Regions from separate parts of the Bacillus sp. SRL337 genome, predicted to be linked through region 2. Evidence: predicted binding sites of a transcription regulator. Region 2 holds the regulator's gene; the other holds the start of a gene.
The links. Region 2 encodes NrdR, which represses ribonucleotide reductase genes. Its sites were predicted from a motif close to AACACNATATATNGTGTT; they were not measured.
Positions count from the first base shown of each region.

Region 1: the regulator NrdR is predicted to act here: its motif matches at 7,220-7,237, upstream of AC4E8A_RS16245 (vitamin B12-dependent ribonucleotide reductase).

Region 1 is NZ_OZ481793.1:3,177,207-3,192,141, reverse strand. Features, by position in the region: gene AC4E8A_RS16275 (DEAD/DEAH box helicase) at 1-787, opposite strand, end outside; glycine riboswitch at 959-1,050, shown strand; glycine riboswitch at 1,054-1,134, shown strand; gene gcvT (glycine cleavage system aminomethyltransferase GcvT) at 1,256-2,362, shown strand; gene gcvPA (aminomethyl-transferring glycine dehydrogenase subunit GcvPA) at 2,380-3,726, shown strand; gene gcvPB (aminomethyl-transferring glycine dehydrogenase subunit GcvPB) at 3,719-5,182, shown strand; gene AC4E8A_RS16255 (rhodanese-like domain-containing protein) at 5,563-5,877, opposite strand; gene AC4E8A_RS16250 (lipoate--protein ligase family protein) at 6,167-7,003, shown strand; gene AC4E8A_RS16245 (vitamin B12-dependent ribonucleotide reductase) at 7,376-9,940, shown strand; gene AC4E8A_RS16240 (patatin-like phospholipase family protein) at 10,143-11,030, shown strand; gene AC4E8A_RS16235 (SA1362 family protein) at 11,054-11,419, opposite strand; gene AC4E8A_RS16230 (YqhR family membrane protein) at 11,668-12,201, shown strand; gene aroQ (type II 3-dehydroquinate dehydratase) at 12,285-12,746, shown strand; gene AC4E8A_RS16220 (M24 family metallopeptidase) at 12,733-13,794, shown strand; gene efp (elongation factor P) at 13,885-14,442, shown strand; gene spoIIIAA (stage III sporulation protein AA) at 14,629-14,935, shown strand, end outside.
Region 2 is NZ_OZ481793.1:3,481,130-3,496,064, forward strand. Features, by position in the region: gene AC4E8A_RS17670 (sigma-w pathway protein ysdB) at 1-384, shown strand, start outside; gene AC4E8A_RS17675 (TVP38/TMEM64 family protein) at 398-970, opposite strand; gene AC4E8A_RS17680 (DUF1294 domain-containing protein) at 1,023-1,322, opposite strand; gene rplT (50S ribosomal protein L20) at 1,725-2,084, opposite strand; gene rpmI (50S ribosomal protein L35) at 2,121-2,318, opposite strand; gene infC (translation initiation factor IF-3) at 2,340-2,843, opposite strand; ribosomal protein L20 leader region at 2,949-3,082, opposite strand; gene AC4E8A_RS17700 (YusW family protein) at 3,274-3,759, shown strand; partial or broken gene AC4E8A_RS17705 (transposase) at 3,922-4,971, opposite strand; gene thrS (threonine--tRNA ligase) at 5,440-7,371, opposite strand; gene AC4E8A_RS17715 (putative sporulation protein YtxC) at 8,265-9,116, opposite strand; gene dnaI (primosomal protein DnaI) at 9,435-10,367, opposite strand; gene AC4E8A_RS17725 (replication initiation and membrane attachment family protein) at 10,378-11,769, opposite strand; gene nrdR (transcriptional regulator NrdR) at 11,851-12,306, opposite strand; gene AC4E8A_RS17735 (cytosolic protein) at 12,403-12,756, opposite strand; gene speD (adenosylmethionine decarboxylase) at 13,350-13,730, opposite strand; gene AC4E8A_RS17745 (glyceraldehyde-3-phosphate dehydrogenase) at 14,321-14,935, opposite strand, start outside.

The DNA of each region.
Region 1 (14,935 bases), 300 kb from region 2:
TTCTGCGGTTCCGGATCATTACCTTATTGACCAATTCTTTCAGATGGGCATCGTTCCCGACAGACCGTGCCCCTTTCTTATATTTTTCCGAAAAAGCCGATTCGTTACCAAGGTGCCCGGGCTTCAGTAGGGATACAAGGTGAAAAATCTCCTCTACACGATTTTGGATAGGGGTGGCGGTCAGCAGCAAACAAAATTTCTTCTTAAGGTTTTGGACAAACTCATAATTCTTGGTTTTGTGATTTTTAAGTTTATGCGCTTCGTCGATAATGACAAGGTCATAGTTTTGTTCATATACCTTTTCCCTGTGTGGGCTTCTTTTGGCTGTGTCGATAGAAGAAATGACAATATCACATTGATCCCATACATAACTTTTTTTCTGTGCCACAGCAGGAATGAAGAATTTCGAGTTCAATTCAATGGCCCATTGCGACACCAGTGAAGCTGGAACGAGGATCAGTACTTTCCTTACTAGCCCCCGAATCATGTATTCTTTTAATATAAGCCCGGCTTCTATCGTTTTCCCAAGCCCCACTTCATCTGCCAGTATCGCCTTGCCGTTCATAGATTCGACAACTTGTTTTGCTACTTCGAGCTGATGCGGCAGCGGCGTTAAGTTAGACAAATGTTTCGGTGCCTGGAGGCCTTCAAAGTTCGGAATCACAGTATGCTCTTCCACCTCGACTGCCAGTTTGAACAGATCCCAATCAGCCCATGGTCCGTCTTTCTCGATATGTGAGTCTAATTCATCACTCCAGCTGTCATCAAACAATACTTCAACGTTCATGAAAACACTCCTTATTTTTCATCATAAAAATGATTGCCGAATATGTGTTATTAATGATAGGATGTAAGTAGATTTTTAAAGTTTAGAAATTTGTAAAAAAGCGAACATTCTATTTCGAGCAGAATTCTTTATATTGTTAGTATGACCAATTTATTCAATGAATATTGGCGAATGAAAGCAAGAGGAGAGACTGTTGGATGACAGCGCCGAAGGAGCAAGCAATTCTTTGTGAATCTCTCAGGCAAAAAGACTCTTGCCGGACGCATCTCTGGAGAGTGTTTCAGTTATACGAAGCCACCCAAGAAGAAAGCCATCAGATGGTTAAACTTTCAGGTGAAAGGACAGAGGATCTCTTAACAAGGGGGTGCTCTGTCCTTTTTTGTGTGTTCGAATGGCATCTCTTGTTTAACGGTCGGGACTAGTAAAGAAGGTTCATAGAATGAAGATATCAGCAAAGGGGGAAATACAATGGCACAACTGAAACGTACGCCTTTATTCGACGTCTACAAAGATAACGGCGGAAAATGCATTGATTTTGGCGGCTGGGAGCTGCCGGTTCAATTCTCAAGCATTAAAGAAGAGCATGAAGCGGTTCGTACCAAAGCTGGTTTATTTGATGTATCACATATGGGAGAAGTTGAAGTCAAAGGAAGCGGGTCTCTGGACTACCTTCAGAAAATGATGACGAATGATATCTCACGGATCAAGAACGGCGGTGCTCAGTACACTGCCATGTGTTATGAAAATGGTGGGACAGTCGACGATCTGCTGGTTTATAAGTTTGAGGACAACCATTACCTCCTGGTTGTAAATGCAGCAAACATAGAGAAAGATTATAGATGGCTGCAAGATCATGTGGTTGAAAATGTTGAATTAAAGAACCTATCCGAAGATTATGCCCAGTTGGCCATTCAAGGCCCTCTAGCAGAAGAAATTCTGCAAAAGCTTGCAGGCAAGAGCACTTTAAGTGATATCGGATTTTTTAAGTTTCAAGATGAACTGGAACTAAACGGAATCAAAGCCCTTGTATCCAGAACAGGCTACACCGGGGAAGATGGCTTTGAGATTTATTGTCCTGCAGGAAGTGCTGCAGCTCTATGGAAGGACATATTGAAAGCAGGGGAGCCCGAGGGAATCCTCCCATGCGGCCTTGGTGCCCGGGATACCCTTCGTTTCGAAGCGAACCTTGCCCTTTATGGCCAGGAGTTGTCAGCCGACATTACTCCAATTGAAGCCGGAATCGGCTTTGCTGTAAAAGTTGATAAAGAAGCTGACTTTCTTGGAAAAGACACACTGAAGAAGCAGAAGAAAGAGGGGGCGCCAAGGAAGCTGGTTGGTATTGAAATGCTTGAACGCGGCATTCCGCGCCACGGCTATAAGGTATTCTTGAATGATGAAGAAATCGGAGAGGTAACGACCGGAACGCAGTCGCCAACCTTAAAGAAGAATATCGGCCTTGCGTTGATCAAGGCGGAGCATAGCTTACTTGATACGGAAGTATTCGTTGAAATCCGCAATAAGAAGCTGAAAGCGAAAGTTGTACCTACACCATTTTATAAAAGACCAAAGAAGTAGCAGGGAGGGGATTCCTTATGAAGCATCGTTATTTACCAATGACAGATCAAGACCAAAGGGAAATGCTGGAAGCTATCGGAGTAAGCTCTGTAGATGAGCTGTTCGAAGACATTCCTGAAAAAGTAAGATTCAAAGGTGAATACAACATTAAGAAAGCGAAAGCTGAAACAACATTGATGATGGAATTAAGTCAGATGGCTGCCAAGAATGCCGATCTGCGTTCGAATTCTTCATTCCTTGGTGCGGGTGTTTACGATCACTACATGCCTGTCATTGTTGATCACGTATTATCCCGCTCTGAATTTTATACGGCTTATACACCATATCAGCCTGAAATCTCTCAAGGTGAATTGCAGGCAATTTTCGAATTCCAAACAATGATTTGTGAATTGACTGGTATGGATGTAGCCAACTCTTCCATGTATGACGGGGGGACGGCACTAGCAGAAGCGGCCATGCTGAGTGCAGGGCAGACGAGAAGGAAGAAAGTTCTTGTTTCCAGTACGGTCCATCCTGAATCGCGCGAGGTTTTACGCTCTTATGCAAAAGGTCAGTATATCGAAGTTGTGGAGATACCTCATAACGATGGAGTGACTGATGAGAAGGCGCTGGAAGAGTTGATGTCTGATGAAATTGCAGCCGTCATCGTCCAATACCCTAACTTCTTTGGAAGGATTGAAGAACTGGCCAAGCTGGAAAGCATCGTCCACGACAAGAAAGCGATGTTTGTCGTATCCTCCAACCCATTGGCGCTTGGGGTACTGACACCTCCTGGAAAGCTTGGAGCCGATATCGTTATCGGGGATGCCCAGCCGTTTGGAATTCCAACTGCATTTGGCGGACCTCACTGTGGTTATTTTGCTGTAACGAAAAAACTGATGCGTAAAGTACCGGGACGCCTGGTCGGCCAGACGGTTGATGAGGATGGGCAGCGCGGATTCGTTTTGACCCTTCAAGCACGTGAACAGCATATCCGACGTGACAAAGCCACTTCCAACATCTGCTCCAATCAAGCACTGAATGCATTGGCTGCTTCTGTTGCCATGACAGCTTTAGGCAAGAGCGGAGTAAAGGAAATGGCTGTCCAGAATATCCAAAAAGCGCACTATGCAAAAGAAGTCCTTAAGCAAAACGGTGTAGAGGCGGCATTTGAAGGATCTTCCTTCAATGAATTTGTCATTAAAACAAATCGTCCTGTAAAAGAAATCAATTCAAAATTGCTGCAAAAAGGAATCATCGGAGGATACGATCTCGGCCTTGTGGATTCTGATTTGACTCATCATATGCTTGTAGCGGTTACAGAACTTCGTACAAAAGAAGAAATCGATACATTTGCTAAAGAATTGGGGGATTATCATGCTTAAGAACGATCAGCCTCTCATTTTTGAATTATCAAAAGAAGGACGTACAGGCTACAGCCTGCCTGAGATTGATGTTCCGCAAGTTGACTTGTCAGAATTGATTCCGGCAGAGTATACACGTGACGAAGCGCCTGAACTGCCAGAAGTATCTGAACTGGATATCATGCGCCATTACACGGCGTTGTCAAAGCGGAATCATGGAGTGGATTCAGGTTTCTATCCACTGGGTTCTTGTACGATGAAATACAATCCGAAAATCAATGAAAATGTAGCAAGGTTCAATGGTTTCGCACATCTTCATCCTCTTCAGGAAACAGAAGGAGTTCAGGGTGCATTGGAATTGATGTACGATTTGCAGGAGCACCTGAAAGAAATAACAGGCATGGATGAAGTGACTCTTCAGCCGGCTGCAGGAGCTCATGGTGAGTGGACTGGTTTGATGATGATTCGTGCTTATCATGAAGCAAATGGTGATACCCACCGTACAAAAGTTATTGTACCGGACTCTGCCCATGGTACAAACCCTGCTTCCGCAACTGTTGCCGGTTTTGAAACAGTGACAGTGAAGTCTGATGAAAATGGTCTTGTTGACATGGAAGACCTGAAGCGCGTAGTTGGTGACGACACTGCAGCATTAATGCTGACAAACCCTAACACCCTGGGGCTTTTTGAGGAAAATATCCTTGAAATGGCTGCCATTATCCACGAGGCCGGTGGTAAGCTTTATTATGACGGAGCAAACTTAAACGCCGTTATGTCAAAAGCGCGTCCAGGGGACATGGGCTTTGATGTAGTTCACCTTAACCTTCACAAAACATTTACAGGTCCTCACGGCGGAGGCGGTCCGGGAAGCGGTCCAGTCGGAGTCAAATCGGATTTGATGCCATATCTACCTAAACCTGTCCTTGTAAAGCGTGATGAGGAGTATCTATTTGATTATGACCGTCCGCAGTCGATCGGCCGGGTGAAGCCATACTATGGCAACTTCGGAATCAATGTCCGTGCCTACACTTATATCCGTACAATGGGTCCTGACGGCTTAAAAGCAGTAACGGAAAATGCAGTCATCAATGCAAACTACATGATGAGAAGACTTGCTCCTCATTTCGACCTGCCGTATGACCGTCACTGCAAACATGAGTTTGTCATCAGCGGCAAGCGCCAGAAGAAATTGGGTGTACGTACGCTGGATATCGCCAAGCGCCTGCTTGACTTCGGCTACCATCCGCCAACCATCTACTTCCCATTGAATGTAGAAGAGTGCATGATGATAGAGCCTACTGAGACAGAATCAAAGGAAACGATCGATGCGTTCATCGATGCAATGATTCAAATTGCTAAAGAAACGGAAGAGAATCCTGAGATCGTTCAGGAAGCGCCTCACACCACTGTCATCAAGCGTCTTGATGAAACATTGGCTGCACGCAAACCTGTGCTGCGTTATATAAAAGAAGTTTAATCGTGCAAAAGGATGTCCTAGAAGGGGCATCCTTTTTGTGATATTTAGGTTTTGAATAGAAGAAGCAGGAGAAGATTCCGATTGGGGAAGTGGGAGCAGGTGGTGAATTCCATTGCAGTGTCAGTATTCTTTTGAGCAGCGGGGATGCCATCTGGATCTCTAACCGGCTGGTTCCTGGCACATACGATTATCCGACAGTAGTTTTCGCTGGCTCGGCCTGGCGTAATCTTTGTGCACTTTGCGTGGGTCCTTGATGAAACAATAAGATCCCTGCCAGGACGAGTTGATATCAAGGCTGGGGAATGAGGGATTTCCAACGAAGGGGAAATGGCTTCATAAAGGAAAAAAGCCGAATCAGTTTAAGATTCGGCTCTCTAAAGTCATTTTTTCTTCTTAACTTTTCCAGACCACTTTTTGAAACCGCCCTGCAGTTGATGAAGGTCTCTGTAGCCTTTGCGACGGAGCATTTGGGCGGCTCTTCCGCTGCGCATGCCGCTTTGGCAGTACAGGTAAACAGGCTGGTCATTTCGGATTTCCTGCTGTCTTTGTTTCATCTGGGACAATGGGATATTTCTGGCCCCTAAGATATGGCCAGCTTCGAACTCGTTCGGTTCCCTTACATCGATCAGCTGGGCTTTACGATATCCTGCACGGAATTCATCCTCCGTCAGGTTATTGACAATACGTTTCTGCATGAAAAACGTAAGGATTGAATACACAACGATGGCACCTAGAACAATTAATAAAAAATATAAACCTGTCAAAACTTCAAACCCCTTTCAAGCTTCACTAATCTCTATTATATTCTCTCTCTATTGCAGAATCAAAAGAAATCTAATCTTATTATATAGTTGAAAAATGGGCAGGACAAGAATTCTTTTTCATTGGGCCGGAAGATTAGTGGAAGGTGTTTCTTCTTTGTTTTTTTGAGAGACTTTGATAGACTAGAAATCGACTTATAAAGAGTAAAAGAGGGTATGCAGTATGACGAAGGAAGTATGGTGGTACATTGACTCGGGGAACTGTTCTCCATCTTATAACATGGCCTTGGATGAAGCATTGCTGGACTGGCACAGTGAAGGGAAAATTCCGCCGGTCATCCGATTTTATGGATGGGATCCTGCAACATTATCGGTAGGATACTTTCAAAAAGTTGAAAAAGAAATCAATATGGATGCTGTGAAGGAACATGGACTGGGCTTTGTTCGGCGGCCGACAGGCGGAAGAGGTGTCCTGCATGAACATGAACTTACATATAGTGTGATTGTCACTGAAGAGCATCCTGAAATGCCCAAAACCGTCACAGAAGCCTACCGGGTGATATCGGAAGGCATCTTGAAGGGGTTCAGGGCGCTTGGGCTAGAAGCCTACTTTGCGGTTCCAAGAACGGAAGAAGAGAAACAAGGCTTGAAAAATCCTCGTTCAGCTGTTTGTTTTGATGCTCCAAGCTGGTATGAGCTTGTAGTGGAAGGCCGAAAGGTAGCCGGCAGTGCCCAAACAAGGCAGAAAGGTGTCATTTTACAGCATGGCTCGATCTTGCTGGATTTGGACGAAGATAAATTATTCAGCTTGTTCAAATATCCCAATGACCGGGTGAAAGAAAGGATGCAGCGCGCTTTCAAAAGCAAGGCGGTCGCGGTGAATGAAATCAGTAAAGAAAAAGTGACTCTGGAAATGGCAAAAGCCGCCTTCAAGCAAGGATTTGAGCAGGGGCTGGGTATTGAGCTTGAGCCGTATGCATTATCAGCAGAAGAAACACAATATGTAGAAAGCCTTGCAAAAAGAAGATACGAATCCGACGACTGGAATTTTAAAAGATAATTTTATTATAGAAGTGAATATACTTTTTTTATTTTCAAAAAAAGCGATGAGAGTCGCTTTTTTGCTTTTTACCAATGGCTGAAGAAGTGTAGATTTTTTTCAACCTTGAAAATTGTCGGGTTTTGTTGATTCACGCCTGCTAATCTATTGTTCCCTTCTGATTTCTCCTTTTTATAGCCTATTTTCCGTTTGACAAAAATGATTTATCATGAACTAAACACAACATATAGTGTGTCGAAAAATATTTTATACACTATATATAGTGTATATTGGTTGATTTTCAAATTTAGCTGTGATAAGTTTATTTTTGAATTTACCAACCATGATAGAATCATAAAAATTTTCAATATAGTAGTTTAAGGAGTTGTATCTATGTCTGTCGTATCGAAACAAGAAATGAAAGTTAACAGAGAGAGTTTGAATAAAGCAATCGGTTTGTTTCCGCAGGTCCATCCAATTACCCCGGATATGCACATTACCCATAAAGGTGTATCCCGCCTCGTCATGATTGACCGTTACTCATTTAAAGACACCGAAAAGATCACACTCACTGAGGGAGATTTCGTCGTATTAACGATTAAGGAAGACCCCAAATTCCCTGCAAGGGGCCTCGGCTTCATAAAGAGTCTTGACTGGGAGACTAAGCAGGCAGAGGTATTGATTGATGAAGAATATAGAAGCTCGATCGATAACCCAGAGGAAGCTAAAACTGCGATTGTTAAACGGTCGTTGGATGTCATTGAAAAACCGCTTGAAATCTACTATGAGCAAATTGCCAAGAGAAATGCGACAGGACTTGCTAGTGTCGAGACGACAGAAGAAAAACGCCATGAATGGTTCGAAAAGTTTTACCATGAACTTGTTAATATGAATTTCGTTCCTGCCGGACGAGTATTGTACGGAGCAGGAGCAGATACGGACGTTACTTATTTTAACTGTTATGTCATGCCATTTGTGAAGGATTCAAGGGACGGAATCTCCGACCACCGCAAACAAGTAATGGAAATTATGAGCCGCGGCGGTGGCGTCGGAACGAACGGATCGACTTTGAGACCGAGAAACACATTGGCAAGGGGCGTCAACGGGAAATCATCCGGATCTGTATCGTGGCTGGATGATATCGCAAAGTTGACACATCTTGTGGAGCAAGGTGGATCAAGACGTGGAGCACAAATGATCATGCTGGCAGATTGGCATCCGGATATCATCGAGTTCATCATCTCGAAGATGCAAAATCCTCGGATTCTGCGTTATCTTCTTGAAAATACACAAGATGAGCAAATTAAAAAAGCAGCAAAAGATAAATTGAAATTCACACCGCTTACCGAACAGGAAAAGGATATGTATCAAGGAATCATCAACTACAAGCAGATTCCAGGCCTTGGCGGCTTCACTGATAAGATCATTAAAGATGCAGAAGAAAAGTTAAGGACCGGCGGTACCTACTCGGTTCATAACTCGGAGTTCCTTACTGGCGCCAACATTTCCGTCTGCCTGACAAGCGACTTCATGGAAGCGGTAGAAAAAGATGAAGAATACAGCCTGTGCTTTCCTGATGTAGAAAAGTATGATGAAGAGGAAATGAAATTCTATAATGAAAACTGGCATGAAGTCGGTGACGTCCGCGAGTGGGAAGAAATGGGATACAAAGTCCGTACTTACAGAAAAATGCGTGCGAAAGAGTTATGGAACCTGATCAATGTCTGTGCAACATACTCTGCGGAACCGGGCATTTTCTTTATCGACAATGCCAATGACCAGACGAATGCTAAAGCGTACGGACAAAAAGTGGTTGCAACGAACCCGTGCGGTGAACAGCCATTAGCACCATTCTCCGTCTGCAATCTTGCAGCAGTCAACCTTGCTGAATTTGCAGATAAAGAGAACAAGACCGTTGATTTTGAAAAATTGAAGAAGACCGTCGAAGTCGGAGTGCGTATGCAGGATAACGTCATCGATGCAACTCCTTACTTCCTTGAACAGAATCAAAAGCAGGCACTTGGTGAGCGCCGGGTTGGCTTAGGTGTCATGGGGCTTGCTGACTTATTGATTTACTGTGAAAAAGAATATGGATCAGACGAAGGCAATAAGCTGGTGGATGAGGTTTTTGAAACGATTGCTGTGACGGCTTACCGTGCTTCTGTAGAGTTATCGAAGGAAAAAGGAAGCTTTCCGTTCCTTCAAGGGGAAAACGCGGATGAGACAAACCGACTGAGAGAGGCATTCATCAATACTGGGTATATGAGCAAAATGCCGGAAGATGTCAGGCAGTCCATTCTGGCGGACGGAATACGAAACTCTCACCTGCTGACAGTTGCTCCAACTGGAAGCACCGGCACAATGGTAGGGGTGGCAACCGGGCTTGAGCCATACTTCTCATTTACTTATTACAGAAGCGGCCGTCTTGGTAAATTCATAGAAGTAAAGGCTGAAATTGTTCAAGAATACCTTGGCCGCCATCCTGAAGTTGATGCGGACGCCCTTCCGGAATGGTTCGTATCCTCGATGGAACTTGCTCCTGAAGCTCATGCAGATGTACAATGCGTCATCCAGCGCTGGATTGACAGTTCGATTTCTAAAACAGTCAATGCTCCTAGAGGCTACACGGTAGATCAGGTGCAAGGCGTTTATGAAAGATTGTATAAAGGAGGAGCGAAAGGCGGTACTGTCTATGTAGATGGAAGCCGTGATTCACAGGTTCTGACCTTGAAAGCAGAAGAAAACAGTTTCGATGAAGAAGAAACTGAACAGCCGGCAGCACAAGGCAAGAAGCCGGTAGTGCTCGTAGACACCATACAGGATGTACGTTCAACAGATGTTACCATTGGTTCTGAAGTCGGTAATACATGTCCGGTCTGCCGCAAAGGGACGGTAAAAGACATGGGCGGATGCAACACATGTACAAACTGCGGTGCTCAGCTGAAATGCGGATTATAAATCTACAGATGAAGGAGAATTTTTCTCCTTCTTTTTTTGATTTTCCACTTTAGTGCGTTAAAGCGAGAGAAGGGACAGTCCCTTTTATCGCTTTAACGCACTAAAAGTTTTAGGGGGCAGCCCGATAATGGCATTTTTTCATTCTAAAACCCTTCACATTGAATTAAAAATGTAAAGAGGGAAATAGGAAGGGAATGGTTCCATGAACATCGATGGCGTATTTTCAGGTGGTGGAATCAAAGGCCTTGCCATGATCGGGGCTTATCAGGCAATCGAAGAAAAGGGACTAAAGTTCAAACGGCTTGCCGGTACAAGTGCCGGCGCGATCATTGCGGGATTTATTGCAGCAGGCTACAAAAGTGAAGATCTTATCAAGGTAATGGATGAAATTGAACTAACCGATCTGTTGGATAAGAATGCATTTCATCTGTCTCTTCCTTTTGTGCGCTGGCTCAAGGTTTATTGGAAACTGGGCCTTTACAAGGGAGATGCCTTGGAGGAATGGCTGGAAGAAAAATTACGAGTAAGGGGTATTTATACGTTTGCGGATCTTGCTCCTGGAGCATTAAGGGTCATTGCATCAGATTTAACGAATGGCCGTCTTATAGTCCTGCCGGATGATCTCGATAAGTACGGTATACCGAAAGAAACCTTTCCGGTTGCAAAGGCGATCAGGATGAGTGCAAGCCTGCCTTACTTTTTTGAACCTGTAAGATTAAAATCATTGGATGGGCTAAGCCTTGTAGTGGACGGAGGAGTATTAAGCAATTTTCCCATGTGGTTGTTTGATAAAGAAAATATGAAGAAAGTAAGACCAGTCCTGGGGATAAAGCTGAGCCCGAGTATCCAGGAACGCCCAAAAAAAGAAATACAAAATGCTGTCCGTATGTATGAAGCCCTGTTCCAAACAATGAAAGATGCTCATGATTCCCGTTATATTTCGAGGAAGCATGCGACCAATATTATCTTTATCCCGACTGAAGGAGTGCTGACAACAGAATTTGAACTGACTGATGAGAAGAAGAGGGAGCTCGCTGATTATGGTTACATCAAGGCAATAGAATTTTTAAAAGGATGGGGATTTGGGTGATGACAGAAATAAAAAAATCGAGCTTAGAGAGATGCTCGATTTTTTCTATTTTTTTTGCCTTCAATGACAGTAAGATTAGCTTGCGATTTTTTCCGATGGGATTTTTTGCGGAACGGGCTTGGCGCACTGGCTTTTGCTTTCACAGCAGTTGTTTTCTTGTTATACCGCTTCTTGGATTGTCTTGCCGCCTTCAGGAAAGCCTTTTGATCCTTGTTTTTGCCTTTCCCGCCCATCATCACTCTCCGGAATATAAAATAGATGATTCCGGCAATGGCTGCAAAAACGAGTATTCGTTGAAGAAGAGCCAAAGGATCTCCCATAAGAGTGGACAACAATCCGATAGAGGCTAAAAGAATAACAGCTCCTGCAATTATGAAACGAGCATTCAAGAAGGTCACCTCCTTTGGAACCGAGTTAAGAACGTAATGGCCTTTACCTATATTTTAGACTAAAACCGTCCATTCTAACCGTGTTTCTGATTTATTTTAAACCATATTTGTCTCTTTCTGGAGAGACTGTGCAGGTACCTTCATTGAAGTATTTTTATTTTACTAAAACCTGATGAAAGTACGCAATCCTGCGCATCGATGAAATACTTTCATGGAAATGGATAATACTACCCAAAGGAGGTGTTCAGATGTCTGCAAGAGAGCAAGAACCATCAAGTGATAAAAATCTGGAACAAAATAAACAGGAAAAGCCGCTATCGTTCATTGGCATGGTCATCGCAACCGGATTCACCGGCGGAATCCTATGGAGCGGGATCGCGTATATCTGCTATATGTTCTCGTTCACCAAACTCGAGCCGAATATCATCCTGGAACCCTGGGCTGTCGGTGACTGGAGGGAGACCTGGCTGGGGATCGTCATTTCCATTCTGGCATATGGGTTAATCTCCATTGGTGTTGCACTCGTTTACTATGCAGCATTAAGGAAGCTGAAATCTATGTGGGTCGGAGCTGGCTATGGCATAGCTTTAATGCTCGTTGTCTTTGTTGTGCTGAACCCGCTATTCCCAAGTATGAAAGGAATCTTACAAACGGATTACACGACATTGAGTACAATCGCCTGCATTTATATTCTCTATGGAGTATTCATCGGCTATTCTATTTCTTATGAAGAAAATGAACTTCAACATCATTTTGAAAAAGAAGAGAAAGCAAGTCAATAATATTCAGACAATGTAGTATGTTTGTCAATTCGTTTGTGTTAGAATGTTCATGTTGAACATTCTATTTTTATGGGTGAATACATATGCATAAGATTCTTCTGCTTAATGGACCGAACCTCAACCGTTTAGGTAAGCGGGAACCGCATATCTACGGTACAGCAACGCTGGGGGAACTCGAAAAGAAAATGAAAGAAGCTGCCCTGTCGGAGGGATATGAACTGGACGCGGCGCAATCCAACCACGAAGGCATCATTATCGACTATCTGCATCGTGCTGAAGATGAAGGCTGCGCCGGAATCATTTTTAATCCAGGTGCCTTCACTCACTACAGCTATGCGATAAGAGATGCCATCGCCGGGATTGATCTGCCCGTGATAGAAGTCCATATTTCCAATGTTCATAAACGAGAAGCCTTCAGACATCACTCTGTCTTGGCGGAAGTTTCAGAAGGACAGATTGTGGGTCTTGGGTTATTTGGCTATGAACTTGCCCTGCAGGCTCTTATAAAAAAACATAAGGGAGATGAAGAGGATGAGCAAGCTTGATAAATTGAGAGAGAAATTTTCAGGAAATGATATTGATGGGATACTGATTACTAGTACATACAACCGCCGTTATATGACAGGTTTTACAGGTTCTTCAGGGGTCGCATTGATTACCGCTGATAATGCAGTATTCATAACAGACTTCCGTTATACAGAACAGGCGGCAGAACAGGCACAAGGTTTCGAGATTGTACAGCATAAGGGACCGATTCCGAATGAAGTTGCGACTCAAGTGGAGAAACTTGGAATTAAAAGACTTGGTTTTGAAAAGAACTATCTGACATACTCCGCATTCGAAAGCTACCGAAGCAAGGTCGGGGCTGAACTGGTTCCTGTAAGCGGTATGATTGAAGATATCCGTTTGATTAAAACAGAAGCAGAATTGAACATTATCAAAGATGCTGCTGATATCGCGGATGCTGCATTTAAACATATCCTGGATTTCATTACGCCAGGAAAATCGGAATTGGAAGTATCCAATGAACTGGAATTCTTTATGAGAAATGCCGGAGCAGCCTCTTCTTCATTTGATATCATTGTTGCTTCAGGAACCCGTTCAGCGCTTCCTCACGGAGTGGCAAGCGACAAAGTTATTGAAACAGGCGATTTCATCACACTTGATTATGGTGCATATTACAAAGGCTACTGCTCCGATATGACAAGAACGATTTCTGTAGGTGAGCCTGCAGATAAACTGAAGGAAATCTATGATGTTGTCCTTCAATCCCAGCTGAAAGCAATGGACGAAATCAAGCCGGGCATGACAGGAGCGCAGGCAGATGCGATTGCAAGGGATTACATCAAAGAAAAAGGCTATGGAGATAACTTCGGCCACTCGCTTGGTCATGGAATCGGTTTGGAAGTCCATGAAGGTCCAGGATTATCCCACCTTTCCGAAACTGTATTACAGCCAGGCATGATAGTCACGGTAGAGCCTGGAGTTTATGTCCAAGGTGTCGGCGGGGTACGTATCGAAGATGATACCGTCATCACTGAGAATGGCAATGAAACCCTTACACATTCAACAAAAGAATTGATCATTCTTTAATAAAACTATTTCAGCAGGATAAAATATGGCATAATAAACATGCACTAAGTAGCCAGTCCATGGCTATTCACATTTTTAGGAGGAACACTCATGATTTCAGTAAATGATTTTCGTACAGGTCTTACAATTGAAGTAGATAATGGGATTTGGCGTGTTATGGATTTCCAGCACGTGAAGCCCGGTAAAGGAGCAGCTTTTGTCCGCTCTAAATTAAGAAACCTTCGTACAGGTGCAATTCAGGAAAAAACATTCCGTGCAGGTGAAAAAGTAGGCAAAGCACAAATTGATAACCGCCGGATGCAGTACCTTTATGCAAATGGCGATATGCATGTATTCATGGACACAGACTCCTATGAACAAATTGAACTCAACGCCTCTCAAATTGAGTATGAGCTGAAGTTCTTGAAGGAAAACATGGAAGTGCAAATCATCATGTACCAAGGGGAAACACTTGGTGTGGAGCTTCCGAATTCAGTGGAACTTACTGTTACGGAGACGGAGCCAGGAATTAAAGGTGACACTGCTTCCGGCGGTTCAAAGCCGGCTACAGTAGAGACAGGACTGACTGTAAACGTACCATTCTTCGTAAATGAAGGTGACGTTCTGGTCATCAACACGACAGATGGTTCTTATGTATCCCGTGCGTAATATATAGCGTTTTAAAGCTGAAGGGCTTAGCCCTTCAGCTTTTTTTATTTCTCGGGGGGGAAGTGCAATTCCCCGTTTTCTCCCCGAATAAAGTCATATTCTTCTTTTCCCCGAATACATTTTAATATCAATAGGCATGTACCAAAGACTCTGGAATTGTTAACTGTTAATTGAGGAGGAGGGAATATGGAAGAGATCCTTTCTATCGTTCCATCAACTATCGCTGAAAAAATCCAAGTAATGCCAACCCATATCCTGCCGCTGATTGAAGAAATAAGAATTAGGGTCGACAGGCCGCTGGAGGTTACAGCCAGGGGCATACCATATTTTCTTCCATACGTTGTAACAAAGAAAGATGGGGAGCTGCTGATTAATAAGTTGGCTAACCATTCGTTTTATACATTGGAAGAGGAACTGAAAAGGGGATACATCACGATTGAAGGCGGACACAGGGTAGGTCTTGCCGGGAAAGTGATCCTCGAGGGAGGCAAGG
Region 2 (14,935 bases):
ATACTGATCTTTTTCCTTATTATTTACCTATTATACCGTGCGTTCAAATACATTGTGAATCCTAAACGCAAGCTGGAATTAGCGATGGAACAAAAGAAGTTCTACTTCCTGGACGATCAGGAAAATGTCCGAAAAAACTTTCTTGTCACTTATAAAGGAATACTCTTTCAAGGCGAAAAATACCTCGGAACAACCGACCAAGCCTTTGACGTCATCTCCATTTTTGTATGGGTTGAAAACTCCAGCTCGTTAAAAGGAATCAGCTTTGAAGACCTGAAATATGTGGAGACGGAAATCTTGGAAAGATACCCGAATGCTGCAATTGATTGGAAAAGCCCTTTGAAAGAATTCATAAACAAAAAGAAGAAGCCGGAAATGGATTGACCATTTTCGGCTTTTATGATGGCTGATGGAAAAATTCACGCCATTTGATGACCCTCACCTTTTCCCTCAATGTATAGAATAGAATGAACAGCCCCAGTAAAATCAGCATGATGATGCCTGGAGTAAACTCTGAGATGAATTCCCCAAATACAGTATAAAAGAATGCAAGCGGCAGATTGGCGAGGAAGGAGCTTTTCACGTAATCTCCAAGGGCTGGCTTTCTTTCCATAAGACAGACATTCAACAGTTGATAATGTACAAATGGGACAAGCCTCAGCACAGCAATCTGGCCCACAGTCAACTTGGCTCCATACCCAAACCATTTTTGCTTTAAGTTTAATAGTTTTTGATTCAAAGCCGGGAACATTTTTAAGATGAAGTAGGATCCGGCTGATAACAGCGTTAATCCAATAAGTGAGTAAATGGTTCCAAAAACACTTCCAAATAAGATTCCACCGATAATGCATACAAGAACAACCGGAATAAAGATAAACTGCCTTAGAATATGAAATAGAATAAATGCCAGGGGAGCCAGCCATCCGCTTGATTCAATGAAAGCAAATACAAAGGCATATCTCTCGTCCATGCTCCCACCTCGTTTCAACAGTTTACTACAGCATATACAATAGTACGAGCTGTTAGAACAAGGCTTTATTCTGTAAAATAATGAATGCCAGCCCGGCATATGTGATTAGTTCGATAAGGGATAAAGCAGGAAGCCCGTACTTAAAAGAAGAATGCTTCGTCTTGTGCCGGTATATTTTCATTCCTGCATAACAGCCGACCGCTCCCCCAAGGATGGCTGCCTTCCAGATCGAACTCTCTCTAATTCTATATTTATTCTGTCTAGCCCTGTTCTTGTCATTTACCATGATGATCAATCCCATTAGATTCACAGCAATAAAATAAGCAAGAAGAAATAGTAGTGGTGTGCTCATTATCAATGCCTCTTTTCATAGATTTGTATTCACCCTAAGTATAAAGCATCAAGTCCATGTAATGGTATCGAATACACTATTCTAGGAATATAGCGGGAACAATATGATTGTGATCACATTGGCACTATTCTTGAAGTTGTTGAGCGGAACGAAGGCTGTGCGATTTACGGTACACATCCAGCTCCCAACCATTAGCAGAACATAGGTCAGCTTCAACTCACTTCGTTCCTGGTATATCCTCCACCTCATGTGAAGAACCCAACCTGTATGGCGCTGAACGGCTGTTTACGCTTTATAGCTCACTGTCCGCCAGGCGTAGCTGTATAGCTGCAGCGGGTAATAACCATTCCTTTTAAAAGCAAAAAAGCCATCCTCCAAAGAGAATGGCTTAGGGCAGCAATATTACTTGTTGTTTTGAGATTTTGCAGCTTCTGCTAATTGAGCAAATGCTTTTTCGTCGTTAACAGCAAGATCAGCAAGCATCTTACGGTTCACTTCGATACCTGCAAGTTTAAGACCGTGCATCATGCGGCTGTAAGAAAGACCGTTCATGCGTGCAGCTGCATTGATACGAGTGATCCAAAGCTTACGGAAGTCGCGCTTTTTCTGGCGACGGTCACGGTAAGCATACATATAAGATTTCATAACCTGCTGGTTAGCTACTTTGTATAATGTATGTTTTGATCCGAAAAACCCTTTTGCTAATTTAAGAACTCTTTTGCGACGTCTGCGTGTTACTGTACCGCCTTTTACACGTGGCATATTATTTCCCTCCTAGTGTGGTAAATCTATTTCGATTTATAAGTTGTCAAGCATGTGACGAATGCGCTTGAAATCACCTGCAGAAACAACAGCGCCTTTACGTAGCTTACGCTTTTGCTTCGTAGATTTGTTAGCGAATAAATGGCTTGTATAAGCATGAGAGCGTTTTAATTTTCCAGAACCTGTCTTTTTAAAACGCTTAGCTGAGCCGCGGTGAGTTTTCATTTTTGGCATGTGAAATTCCTCCTCGATCCATTACTTTTCATTAATAGGTGCTAATACTAAGAACATACTGCGTCCTTCCATCTTTGGCTTCGATTCTACTGTAGAAAGATCTTTACATGCTTCAGAGAAACGATCCAGTACGCGTTGGCCGATTTCTTTATGAGTAATGGCACGGCCTTTAAAGCGGATAGAAGCTTTTACTTTGTCCCCTTTTTCAAGGAACTTGCGAGCATTGCGAAGCTTTGTGTTAAAATCATGTTCTTCGATACCAGGGCTCAGGCGAACCTCTTTCAAATTGATGATTTTCTGGTTTTTGCGAGCTTCTTTTTCTTTCTTCTGCTGCTCGAACTTATACTTACCATGGTCCATGATACGGCCCACCGGTGGTTTTGCATTCGGAGCAACCAATACAAGATCAAGATTCACACGTCCAGCGATTTCTAATGCTTCATTTTTGGATTTAATTCCAAGCTGCTCACCGTTTTGGTCAATCAAACGGATCTCACGAGCACGTATGCCTTCGTTAACGAACATGTCTTTGCTAATAGTCAGCCACCTCCAAGGTTTATTAAGAATACGAAGTTTGGGTCAAGATCAGCATAGAGCAAATAGCTGCAGGGCAGAATGCATATTGGTTTTAGCCATAAAAAAATGCCGGTGGCAAAAGCACACCCGCATTATAAGACGTAAACGTCATAAAGTACATTTCGTAAAACCTGCCAACTGCCTAGTGCGTCAATCAGGTGAGAAGCGGGTAGCTCCTTCTTTACCGCAAACTGTATTCAATTACCTTAGTTACTATATCATAATCAGTATTACACTGTCAAATGATCGCTTTCTTTTGCAACAAGAATTATCTTATCAAAAGTCTGCCCATAACGCAATAGCTTTCTTTTAAAAATGTTTAAAAAGTCTATTTTGAGGCTAAAGAATAGTAGCAGAAATTATTAAAGGAGTGTTTTTTGTGAAAAGATTATTCACCATCGGTACGGCACTTTCTTTAACACTCGTTTTGGGAGCATGTCAAGGGTCCGAGGAAGCGCAGAACCAAGAGGAGAATCAAGCGGAGAATAATGCTGTTGAAAATCAAAATGAAGACCAAACTCAAGCTGACAACGAAATTGCCTATGATTACTTTGGTTTAGAAGTGGATTATCCAGATCTGGATGAGGCTTATGCTGTTGAATATGAGAAACAAGGCGATGGCCAGGATGTTGATATTACAGATAAACTCACTGATAAAGAATACGATGCCGAAGATGACAGCTTGGCTTTTGGAGAAATCCAGCCGGCTTTCGATAAACTGGACTTTAATGAAGATACATCAGATGAAGAAGTTGCACAGCAGCTGGTTGATGCGTTTGGACTTAGAGAAGATTACAAGAAGATCGAGTTGGAAGTAGACTTCTCTGATGGAGGAGAAAAACAGTTCACAATTGAAAATTCCTAATCCATTTACATCGATAAAAAGGCCGCACCTGCAAAGGAGGGCACTGAAAATCTGCCGTTTTCTAAACTATAATTAATAAAGAAAAAGCCAACCCTTCTTCCTATACAAGGAAGAAGGGTTGGCTTTTTTCTTGGATATCCCGTATATGCTGCCCTTTTATTATCATATTAGTTTTAGGATCCTTTTAATTTTTACCGCAAATATTGCCATGGCACCTTGTAATTCCATGCCAATTAGACCCGAGGATTCTGCTACATCATACCCGTGTCTGTGTTTTAGTTCACTATTTTTCGCTTCAATTTTATATCGTTCCTTTGCCTTTTCCTTAAAATACTCGCATTCCTGGAACTTTGCCTGAGAGGAGTGCTGATCGGACTTTATAGTAACGGAATACGTCTTACTTTTGGCTCCTTCCTGGTAGCACCCTTCTCTCAGTGGGCATCTCTTACATTTATCCACGTCAAAATAATAGGTGTCTGCCTGGTTTTTGCCTACTTCTTTTTTACCTTGCCTAGCTTTCCGTATAGTCATATGTCCTGCCTTGCAGACAAACATACCCGCGTCCTTATTGAACTCGAATTCGTCTTCTTTTTTTCGAGACCCCTGAGTGATTAGAGGATTCAATTTTGAAACCAGTTTGATTTCATTTCCTTCGCTATATTCAATGTTATCTTTTTCCCAATAGACCGTTATCCCCAATAATCGCCTTAACTTCCATGCCCGCACTTTTACTTTTTTCAATGAGTGTCTGAAGTTCTTTTCCGTCACTATTTTCTCCGGTGGTAATGGTTGCGGCGGTAATTATACGCTCTTCACTCATCGCAAGATGGGTTTTGTAGCCAAAGAAGGAGGAGTCAGCTGTCTTGTGTCCTACTTTGGCATCCTGATCATTCATGTACTGGAGCTGCTCAATATCATCGGCTACCGTTTCTTTCAGGAGATTTAGCTGCTCCTTTACTTTTGGGTATTCTAAAAGGGTCTCTTCCTTTTCTATCATCTCAATGAGCTTTTGTGAGTAGGCGATCTCATCTTCCAGCACATCACTTGTGGGTTTCAAAGGGAATTTGTCTTTCATATTTTCGTTTATCTTATAATCGATTTCCTAAGATTCTTCGATCGCTCCACAAGAATTTCTTTTGGTTTCATTTGATTATACCGCGCCTTGGTATGGGTCGCATCCACAATACTGGACTTACTTTTTACGATTTTAATGTTCTTTTTTCTCAACATTGATTGGAGTGGAAGGTGCGCGACCTCCTGCGGGACTAGCGGGACAGGTGAGACCCCGCAAGGCGAAGCCGAGGAGGCTCAACGCCCGCCCCGCGGAGTCGCGTACCTGGAACGGAAATCAACATTTTTTCGTAAGGCTGTTTTCGCATATATTGTTGCTTTCTGAAAAATCCCAAGTGCCGGATTTTCCCCCCTGTATTCATAGGGTTTTACTCTCGAAAAAGAACGGGCAGCTCTTTTCTTTCCTGCTCACCGCGGTTTTGACGACGATTTACCAGGATATTAGTTGAAATTTATATTGAATAGCAACAAAGTTTACGAAAAGAGCCTTTCGTAAAACATGAAGTGAAAAAGGCAGAATCGCTCTTTGAAGTGAGCGATTCTGCCTTTTAGAACTTTATTGGACTTTTTCAGTGCCCTCCTGCAAAGGTACGGCCTTTCTTATGTTTATTATCGATTGACTTCTTCTGTCACTTTTTGAATGAAATCAGAGAGTGGGACTGTTTCAGATTTTTGCTCGCCATATTTCCGAACGTTGACGGCTTCTTCTGTAATTTCATTGTCACCCACTACAAGCATGTATGGTATCTTGCTCATTTGTGCTTCGCGGATCTTGTAGCCGATTTTTTCATCGCGGCTGTCAAGTTCAACACGCAGTCCCTGTGCTTGCAGCTCTTCCTGGACTTTTTTCGCATAATCGAAGTGTACATCCGGGGAAACAGGAATCACCTGAACCTGAACAGGAGCAAGCCAAGTCGGAAAAGCTCCTTTATATTCTTCAATCAGGAATGCGACAAATCGTTCCATTGTCGATACTACTCCACGGTGAATAACGACTGGACGATGATGCTTACCATCTTCCCCGATATATGTTAAGTCAAAGCGCTCAGGAAGCAAGAAGTCAAGCTGTACAGTGGAAAGTGTCTCTTCCTTGCCCAACGCTGTTTTCACTTGAACATCCAATTTAGGGCCATAGAAAGCGGCTTCCCCTTCTGCTTCGAAGTAATCGATTTCCATTTCATCCATTGCTTCTTTCAACATTGCCTGTGCTCTTTCCCACATCTCATCATCATCAAAATACTTTTCAGTATCCTGGGGATCACGGTAGGAAAGCCTGAAGGAATAATCGTTGAGATCAAAGTCCTTATAAACCTCAAGAACCAGACGGACTACACGTTTGAACTCTTCCTTAATCTGATCAGGACGGACAAAAAGGTGGGCATCGTTCAGAGTCATCCCTCTTACACGCTGCAATCCTGAAAGTGCACCTGACATTTCGTAGCGGTGCATTGTGCCGAGTTCCGCGATACGGATCGGCAGTTCACGATAGCTGTGAATGCTGTTTTTGTAAATCATCATATGATGCGGGCAGTTCATCGGGCGAAGAACCAATTGTTCGTTATCCATATCCATGACAGGGAACATGTTCTCCTGGTAATGATCCCAGTGTCCGCTTGTTTTATAAAGATCGACACTTCCCATTACCGGAGTGTAAACATGGTCATAACCAAGTTTTTCTTCTTTATCAACGATATAGCGCTCGATGATGCGGCGGATTGTCGCCCCTTTTGGGAGCCACATTGGAAGGCCTTGTCCGACTTTTTGGGAATTCATGAATAAGTTCAGTTCTTTTCCGATTTTACGGTGGTCGCGTTCCTTTGCTTCTTCAAGCAGGCGCAAGTGCTCTTTTAAATCTTCTTTTTTGAAGAAAGCAGTGCCATATATACGCTGCAGCATTTTGTTATCGCTGTTTCCGCGCCAGTAAGCCCCTGCCACACTCAGCAGTTTGAATTCTTTGATTTTGCCTGTTGATGGTACATGGATTCCGCGGCATAGATCAAAAAAGTCACCTTGCTCATAGATGGAAACCTGCTCGCCTTCAGGAATTGCCTCGAGAAGCTCAAGCTTATATTCATCCCCGATGTCTTCGTACATTTTCTGAGCTTCATCACGGCTGACATCTTTTCTGACAACCTCAATGTTTGATTCAGAAATCTTTTTCATCTCTTTTTCAATTTTAGGCAGGTCCTCGGATGTGATACTGTGTTCCGAATCGATATCATAGTAGAAGCCGCCTTCGATGACAGGACCGATGGCAAGTTTTGCATCCGGATACAATCTTTTCACTGCCTGCGCCATCAAGTGTGCTGTACTGTGGCGCAGCACTTCAAGAGCATCATCATGATCAGGTGTAACGATTTCAATCGGTCCATCCTCTTTAATCGGTGTTCTTAGATCGATCAAGTTTCCGTTGATTTTTCCTGCCAATGCTTTTTTCTTCAAACCTGAGCTGATGGATGAAGCAATTTCTTCAGTTGTCGTTCCTTGAGGAAACTCCTTTACTGCTCCATCAGGAAAAGTAATTTTTAATGACTCTGACATAGTGATGTTCCTCCTATTTTTTATGGTTAGTGTCCGCGGGGATTATAAACATTTTTAGAAAAATAAAAAAACCCCGTCTCTTCAATAAATGAAGGGACGAGGTTTTGTCATAATAATCTCGTGGTTCCACCCAACTTCTCATTTGTTTCATAAAATGCTTTATGAGTACAAATGACTCCGGATCATATAACGGCTGCTGCCGTCAACCAATACTGACGAACGATAAGCGGCGAATTTCTGCGTCGACTTCGCTCGTTCGGATCCTCACGTATTAAGATACGCTCCGGTCCTCTCTCCCTCTTCTCCTTGAACTTCTTGCTTCTCGTTCGTCAGGGGAGGAGAGATCGCGGCGAATTTCTGCGTCGATTTCGCTCGTTCGGATCCTCACGTATTAAGATACGCTCCGGTCCTCTCTCCCTCTTCTCCTTGAACTTCTTGCTTCTCGTTCGTCAGGGGAGGAGAGATCGCGGCGAATTTCTGCGTCGACTTCGCTCGTTCGGATCCTCACGTATTAAGATACGCTCCGGTCCTCTCTCCCTCTTCTCCTTGAACTTCTTGCTTCTCGTTCGTCAGGGGAGGAGAGATCGCGGCGAATTTCTGCGTCGACTTCGCTCGTTCGGATCCTCACGTATTAAGATACGCTTCGGTCCTCTTTCCCTCTTCTCCTTGAACTTCTTGCTTCTTGTTCGTCAGGGGAGGGGCGTTCGTTTTCCTGGTTGAAGTTCAGAGGCGGTAAGTATTTCAATCGTGTTGGGAAGTTCCAGCCGATGCTTCCCTCTCTGTGAACCGTTATGGAATACTGTTGTCCTCATCATAACCTTGATATATGAAGTTAATATGTAGGTTATTATAGTCGGTTAGATGAGGAAAATCAAGCGTCTCGCTGTAAAATGTTATTCGTTTGCAGCATCCGGAATGGCTGATAGGACCTTTCCCGGGAATGCTGACAGCGGCAGGATTCTGACCCGCTCTTCGAATATGTTCTGTATAGTCCGGATTAATTTTAATTCAGGTTCACTGCAATATACATTGATAAGCTTCGGGGCCATTGACAGCAAAGGGGCAATGGTATATGAATCCACATAGACCGGATGGTTTGTCAAAAGCCGTTTATCCACCACACTGAACAAATCATTTCGTGTCATTTCCTTTAAGTCTGCATTGAAAAACAGCAAGTCTGTCCTTGAAAAGTATAAATGAATACTTTCTTGCTGATTATTCTTACTGGCCAGATAATCCCTCAGCATTTGAACGAACATCTGGTAGTCCTGCTCCAGCTTGTATTCATCTATAGCCTTTTCCACATACAAAATCATTCGTTCATAAAGACCTTTCAGCCGAAACTTTACAAAGGAATCAAAATGAACAGGCTCGTCGTTCTGTAGTAAAGATACCAGGTTTTCATTGAGGAATGCCGTTTCATCCCATTCATTCAGCAAGCTGATCAATTCATCCCTATCACCAGAAAGCATCTCGCCAACAATGGTCAGTATCTGTTCCTGTTCATGGAAGTCTTTATAAAAGTAGTATTCTGATAAAGCATAGGCAGCCCATTCCAACCGCTTGATATTCATAATGAACCTAAACAGCCCATCTAAGATGACTTGTTTATTATCCTGGTTTTTGATTGTTACAATATATTGCAGTTGATTCTGAAAAAGAGTTTCATGCACCAGAGTGGTACACGACTCTTTTTCTAAGAAATTTTGGAGATTCTTTGCGTCTCCTTTTTGTTTGAAAATCATTTCAAACAAATCCGCTCCCCCCTTTAAAGCCAAATCCCTGCTTTATATATATGGGGGGCTGGGACAAATTAGAAGCAGCTAGTCCAAAATTCCTTTAAAAAGCGTTTGAGCTTTGCTGTATTTAGAAACAGGATAATCATTTCTCCCGCATCGGTGCGGTTCTCAGGGGGCGGCATAAAAAAAGCATCCGGAGCGGAGATCAACAGAATACATTTCAAGACCACCATATCCAAGAAGAAGAGTACAAAATAAAAACGATTCACCTGCTCCTTTCTTTAATAATCAATATAAATAAAAGCAGGAAATAATCTCCTGCTTTTATTCTCTCCTATTGACACCATCCAGCAGGACGGGCTTTGTCAGATACCTGATTCTTTCCATAATTCTTGCGGCCTTCATCTTTTCCTCTTCACCACGCTGGGAATATGTCAGGTGGTGCTTTAGGCCGTCATAATCAAAGTTTGAGGTGAAGAAAGTCGGGAGGTTCTCAAGCATGCGGAACTGTAGAATGGTTCCAAGTATCTCGTCTCTCACCCAGCTTGACATCGTTTCAGCACCTATATCGTCAAGCATCAGTACAGGTGCCTTCTTGACTGCGTCCAGCTTTTCATCCATCGAGTGATCGTTAAGGGATTGTTTCATTTCCCTGACAAACTCAGGCATGTACACCAAGAGGGAAGACACTTTTTTCTCTGCAAGCTGATTGGCTATAGCACCGAGAAGATAAGATTTCCCGACTCCGAATTTACCATGCAAATAAAGGCCCTTTTGAGTCCTTCCAGCTTCATAGTTCTCAACAAACTCGTTGGCAAGATCAACTGCTTCAAGCCTGCCGGGCGAATCAAGCTCCACATTTGAAAAGGAGGCCATCAAAATATCTTTTGGGACATAAAGGCTTTTAATGAGCTTTTCTGATTTCCGTTTTTCGTCATCCATTTCTTTCCGCGGGCAAATATGATACTCGATATCAATCAGGCTCCCCCTGATGACCAGATGGGGATCAAAGCCTTTCATCATATTTTGACATTGGCCAAGACTTGGACAATCCACACATTGTTTACTTTGAGAAATGTATTCATATAATTTCATCATACTGTTGTCTATCATGGTCCTAGTGACTTTTCCCTGATTAGTTTCAAGAAAATGCTTAACATAATCGTCCCGCAAAATCTCCTGTCTCATCTTTTCGTATCTTTCTTTAAAGGCCTGTGAGCCGGCAAGCTTTTTCAGGGTTTGATTGATGGGTTCCACTTTTCTCCACCTACTTTCGGTATTTCTTCAGTTTTTCTTCCAGCTTACGTCTCTGTTCTTCAAAATCAGCATTACCTTGGGCTGGGTCATTTGTTTCTTTTGCTGAAGTTTCCTCGAACCAATCCGGCAGTTTTTCAGTACGTACAGGTTTTTTATAACTCTTTTTAGTATTCTCTTTTTTCCCTTCCGCCCACTCAAGATACTGTCTATGTTCATTTTTTGCAAGGTCCATGGCCTCTTTGGCTGACGCAACCTTTTTCCGCACCCAATGGGAAGCGATTTTTTCCAGATATCCTTTTGTAAGCTTCATGTCGGTTTTCAGTAAGACATACTGTAAAAGAACATTGGTCACCCCTGTAGAAAGCTTTTTGGAAAACATGACCTCCTCTATGGCCTTCAAATCGCTTTTCGCAGGTTCAATCCCGCCTGAGATATCTTTCAGCACATCTGTAGGGGAAGTCGTTTCCAGGTATTCGATCAATTCTTCTTCCTTTGATGCAGGCTGCTTTTTGGAAGAAGCTTGTGCCTTTTGTACTTTTGGCTGCAAATCCGGAAGGGGATCACCTGCATTCTGCAGCTGATACCAATCCCTTGCCGCTTTCCGAAGTTCTTCAATATTAATCTCATCTTCTTCGGTTAAAGCACTCAGCACCACGTTTTTCATTTGCAGGGGATCGATACTGTACAAGCAGCTAAGCTTGGCCACTGTTTCTTTGACATTAGGTGTAAAAGCCCGCCTTGGGACCATGTTCTGTGAGAGCCCGGCCATCAGCAGATCGAAATCAAAGTCGATAGTATCAACCGGAACCCCTGCAGGGCTCTTCGGATCTGTGAACTTTCCTTCCGCAGGTAATGAGCTTGCCTTCTCTGCATCTTCATCAAGCAAGTTGATGGATTGACTTGAAGCATAAACATCCTGAAATGATCTTGTGACATCTTGGTATAAGGAATAATCAATGTCCTCATCACAGAAGAAGTTCTTCAAGCGGTTAAAATGGGTTTTGCCGATTTTCCGAAAGAGGTAGACATTCAGCATACCATCTGTAAAAAACTGCTGCGGGGAAAGCGGCGGCTGAACCTCATAGATGAATTCCCTCGGGTCACCTTCCTGTTTCACATAAGTCTTCAACAGCCCAATTCCTTCTAACTTTAGGCGGGCTTCGTAAATATCAGGCAAATTGGAAGATAGAAAATTCATCAGGTGATAATGTGTAGATTGTTCCGAATTCAACCTGTATTCCTCTACTTCGCTCAAAAGGGTCATGTACAAACTGAAGCAAACCGGACCTATTAAAGGCTGATACAAGAAGGTAACTGCTTTCCGCTCGTATTCCTGAATGATTCCATTCAAACAGACAGTATACCGGTCAACAGGCTGAATTTTATTCCAATGATTCATCATTCTAATCTCCCTTACTTTTCCGAAAACAATGACTTGCAACAAAGAGAAAAAGAGCCAAGTTGTCCCTCAGCTCAAACATAATCAGTCTTTTTTAATTAAATCCTTCAATTCATCTATAAATACATTAATGTCTTTAAACTGACGGTAAACTGATGCGAAACGGACATACGCCACCTCGTCCACTTTAGCCAGCCTGTCCATCACAAGTTCACCGATTTTTTCGGATGGCACTTCCGAAGAACCTTCGTTCCTCAATTCTTTTTCAATATCGCCAGTAATGCTGTCCAATGTATCCAGGGAAACCGGGCGCTTTTCACACGCTTTGACAAGACCCCTCAGCATCTTCTCGCGGCTGAATTCTTCCCTCGTCCCTTCCTTCTTCACCACAATTAGAGGAAACTCCTCGACTTTTTCAAATGTGGTAAACCGGTAAGAGCACACCTCACATTCGCGCCTTCTTCTGATTGAGCGTCCTTCATCAACCGGACGTGAATCCACAACTCTGGTTCCATTATATTTACAAGATGGACATTTCATAATATCAGCTCCGATATTCTTTGTAACAGTCGGACTGTCTTATTCTATTCTCTACTTAAATAATATAAAATTGAGCCTGTATGCACAAGATGGGATCTATACCCTTTTCAGTCTGCTGTTCAATACATTGTAATAAGAAATAATTTCCTGTCTCATTTTTGCATAGGAGCCGGGCACCTTCTTCTCAGCGCTGATTTTGAAATCAACGGCAGATTCAAACGGGGCAACATTAATGGCTGTAACCACGATGAAATATCCCGGGAAACCGCGTTTCTCCACAGTCACCTCACCGCGCTCCCTCGACTCTCCAATGACTCTATAGTCACTTGCCGAGAACAAATCCAGCACAGCCTGGAATACCTTGTCCTGGGCAGATTTATAATAATGCGTTTTCAGTTCCTTATCTGCAGTTGAATCAGATGTTTCGATGTCTGATTTGAAAATAGTCATTATGGATGAAAATACTCCCAAGTTCCTTCCCCCGCAATCTTCATTAAGCCTCACCTGTTTATGTTCTGAGACTTATCTATTTTTCCGAAAAAACATTCCTATCCTTATTGTACCTAAATTCCTTAGTTAAAAAAAGCATTCACTTCACAAAGAAGGAATACGAAACGTTTTTCTGATAGTGTAATGTCCTTTAAGTCAAAAACACAGGGAACAATTGCCAGTAGGATTGGGGCGGAAGGTGCTTGATCTCATGCGAGAGGCCACCAATCTGTACGGCGCTGAACGGCCGCTTGCGCTTTTTATCAATCCAGCTTCACCGCCTAGCCCCTCGGGGTCATAAGCCCATCCGTCAGGAAGGTTAAAATGCAACCTTCCCGCCGGCTCGTCTTATGCCTGTCGGGGCTGATCAAGGCGCTTGCGCTTTTTATCAATCCAGCTCCACCGCCTAGCCCCTCGGGGTCATAAGCCCATCCGTCAGGAAGGTTAAGTGCAACCTTCCCGCCGGCTCGTCTTATGCCTGTCGGGGCTGATCAAGGCGCTTGCGCTTTTTATATAAAAAAGAGCCGTTCTATTCAATAGAAGGCTCCGTGATTTTATAATGCATTCACTTTTGATTGTTTGACTTGCACAGGACCCATGCCGCGCGGTAATTCGATATTCTCACGCGTTTGTGCATTTAGGGCTTCAGCAATATAATCAGCAGCGATATTAGGATCAAGTTCTCCGCATGTATATACATCAATGCTGGCATAACCATGCTCTGGGAAGCTGTGGATTGTCAAGTGAGATTCTGAAATGATGACCACTCCGCTTACACCTTGTGGAGCAAACTTGTGGAAAGCCACCTCACGAACTTCTGCACCTGATTTCAATGCAGCATCTACAAACGTTTTTTCAATCTCATTTACATCATTTAACTTGTCAAAATCGCAACCCCATAATTCAGAGATTACATGTCTACCCATTGTTTCCATTTGTTGTTTCCCCCTTTGACATAATTTTTTTCGTCAAAATGAACCTATCCTTCAGCAACATAATAACTACCACGGGGGAAAGTTAGTCCGAAGAGGTCCTAACCCTTTAAGTAGTTAACAATATTTACAATTGCGTTCAAGAAGTTCACGAAAAATAGTATACTTTGTTTATTTCAGATTTGCAATAAAAAACGCAATTATTTTCCCGCAAAAATTTTTCTTCAATCAAGGACCTCTGAAGGCTTATTCTGAAAGGCTTTTTAAGCATTCAACGCTGACTTGACTATCGGCTTCCTGCGATTCTCCCCGTTTCATCAGCACCCTCAACATGGGTTTCCCTCTTAAAAGTACTACACGCTTTTATTTTTCTATTAAACTACGAAAAATGGCAATCGACCTATTATTGAGAAGTTTCTTAGTTTCTGTTACTGAGGGTTTCCTTCTTCATTACCCGATTTTATTTCCGGTTATCCACTGTAACATGGTGTTTCAGTACCAAGCCGGCTTTTTACACGTGAATCTTACCAGAGAGAGTCCACATTTCCTGTGCACACAAAAAACCGGGGAGATCCCCGGTTCATCAAGATGTCTTATACGTTTACACTTGCTTTCATTTGTTGCGCTACAAATTTTGTAAGGTCGACAACCCGGCAAGAATAGCCCCACTCATTGTCATACCATGCAAGGACCTTTATTTTACGGTCACCGATGACCATTGTCGACAAGCCGTCAATTATGGCCGAATGCGGATTTGTGTTGAAGTCAATCGACACAAGCGGTTCTGTCGTGAATTGCAGGATTCCCTCAAGAGAACCTTGTGATGCTGTAATTAGCGCTTCATTGATTTCTTCAGCCGTGACGTCCCTCTTCACGTCTACAACGAGGTCGACAAGAGATACGTTCGGTGTCGGAACGCGCAATGCCATGCCGTGAAGTTTTCCTTTCAATTGAGGAAGAACCAGCGACAAGGCTTTAGCAGCACCTGTAGTCGTCGGGATGATGGACTGCCCGCAAGCTCTTGCTCTTCTCAGGTCTTTATGGGGATTATCAATGTTCTTTTGATCATTCGTGTAAGCGTGTACGGTTGTCATAAGTCCATTTTCAATACCAAACTGTTCATCGAGCACCTTCGCAACAGGCGCAAGGCAGTTTGTTGTACAGGATGCATTTGAAATAATGTCATGGTCTCCAATTTTTAGAGCGCT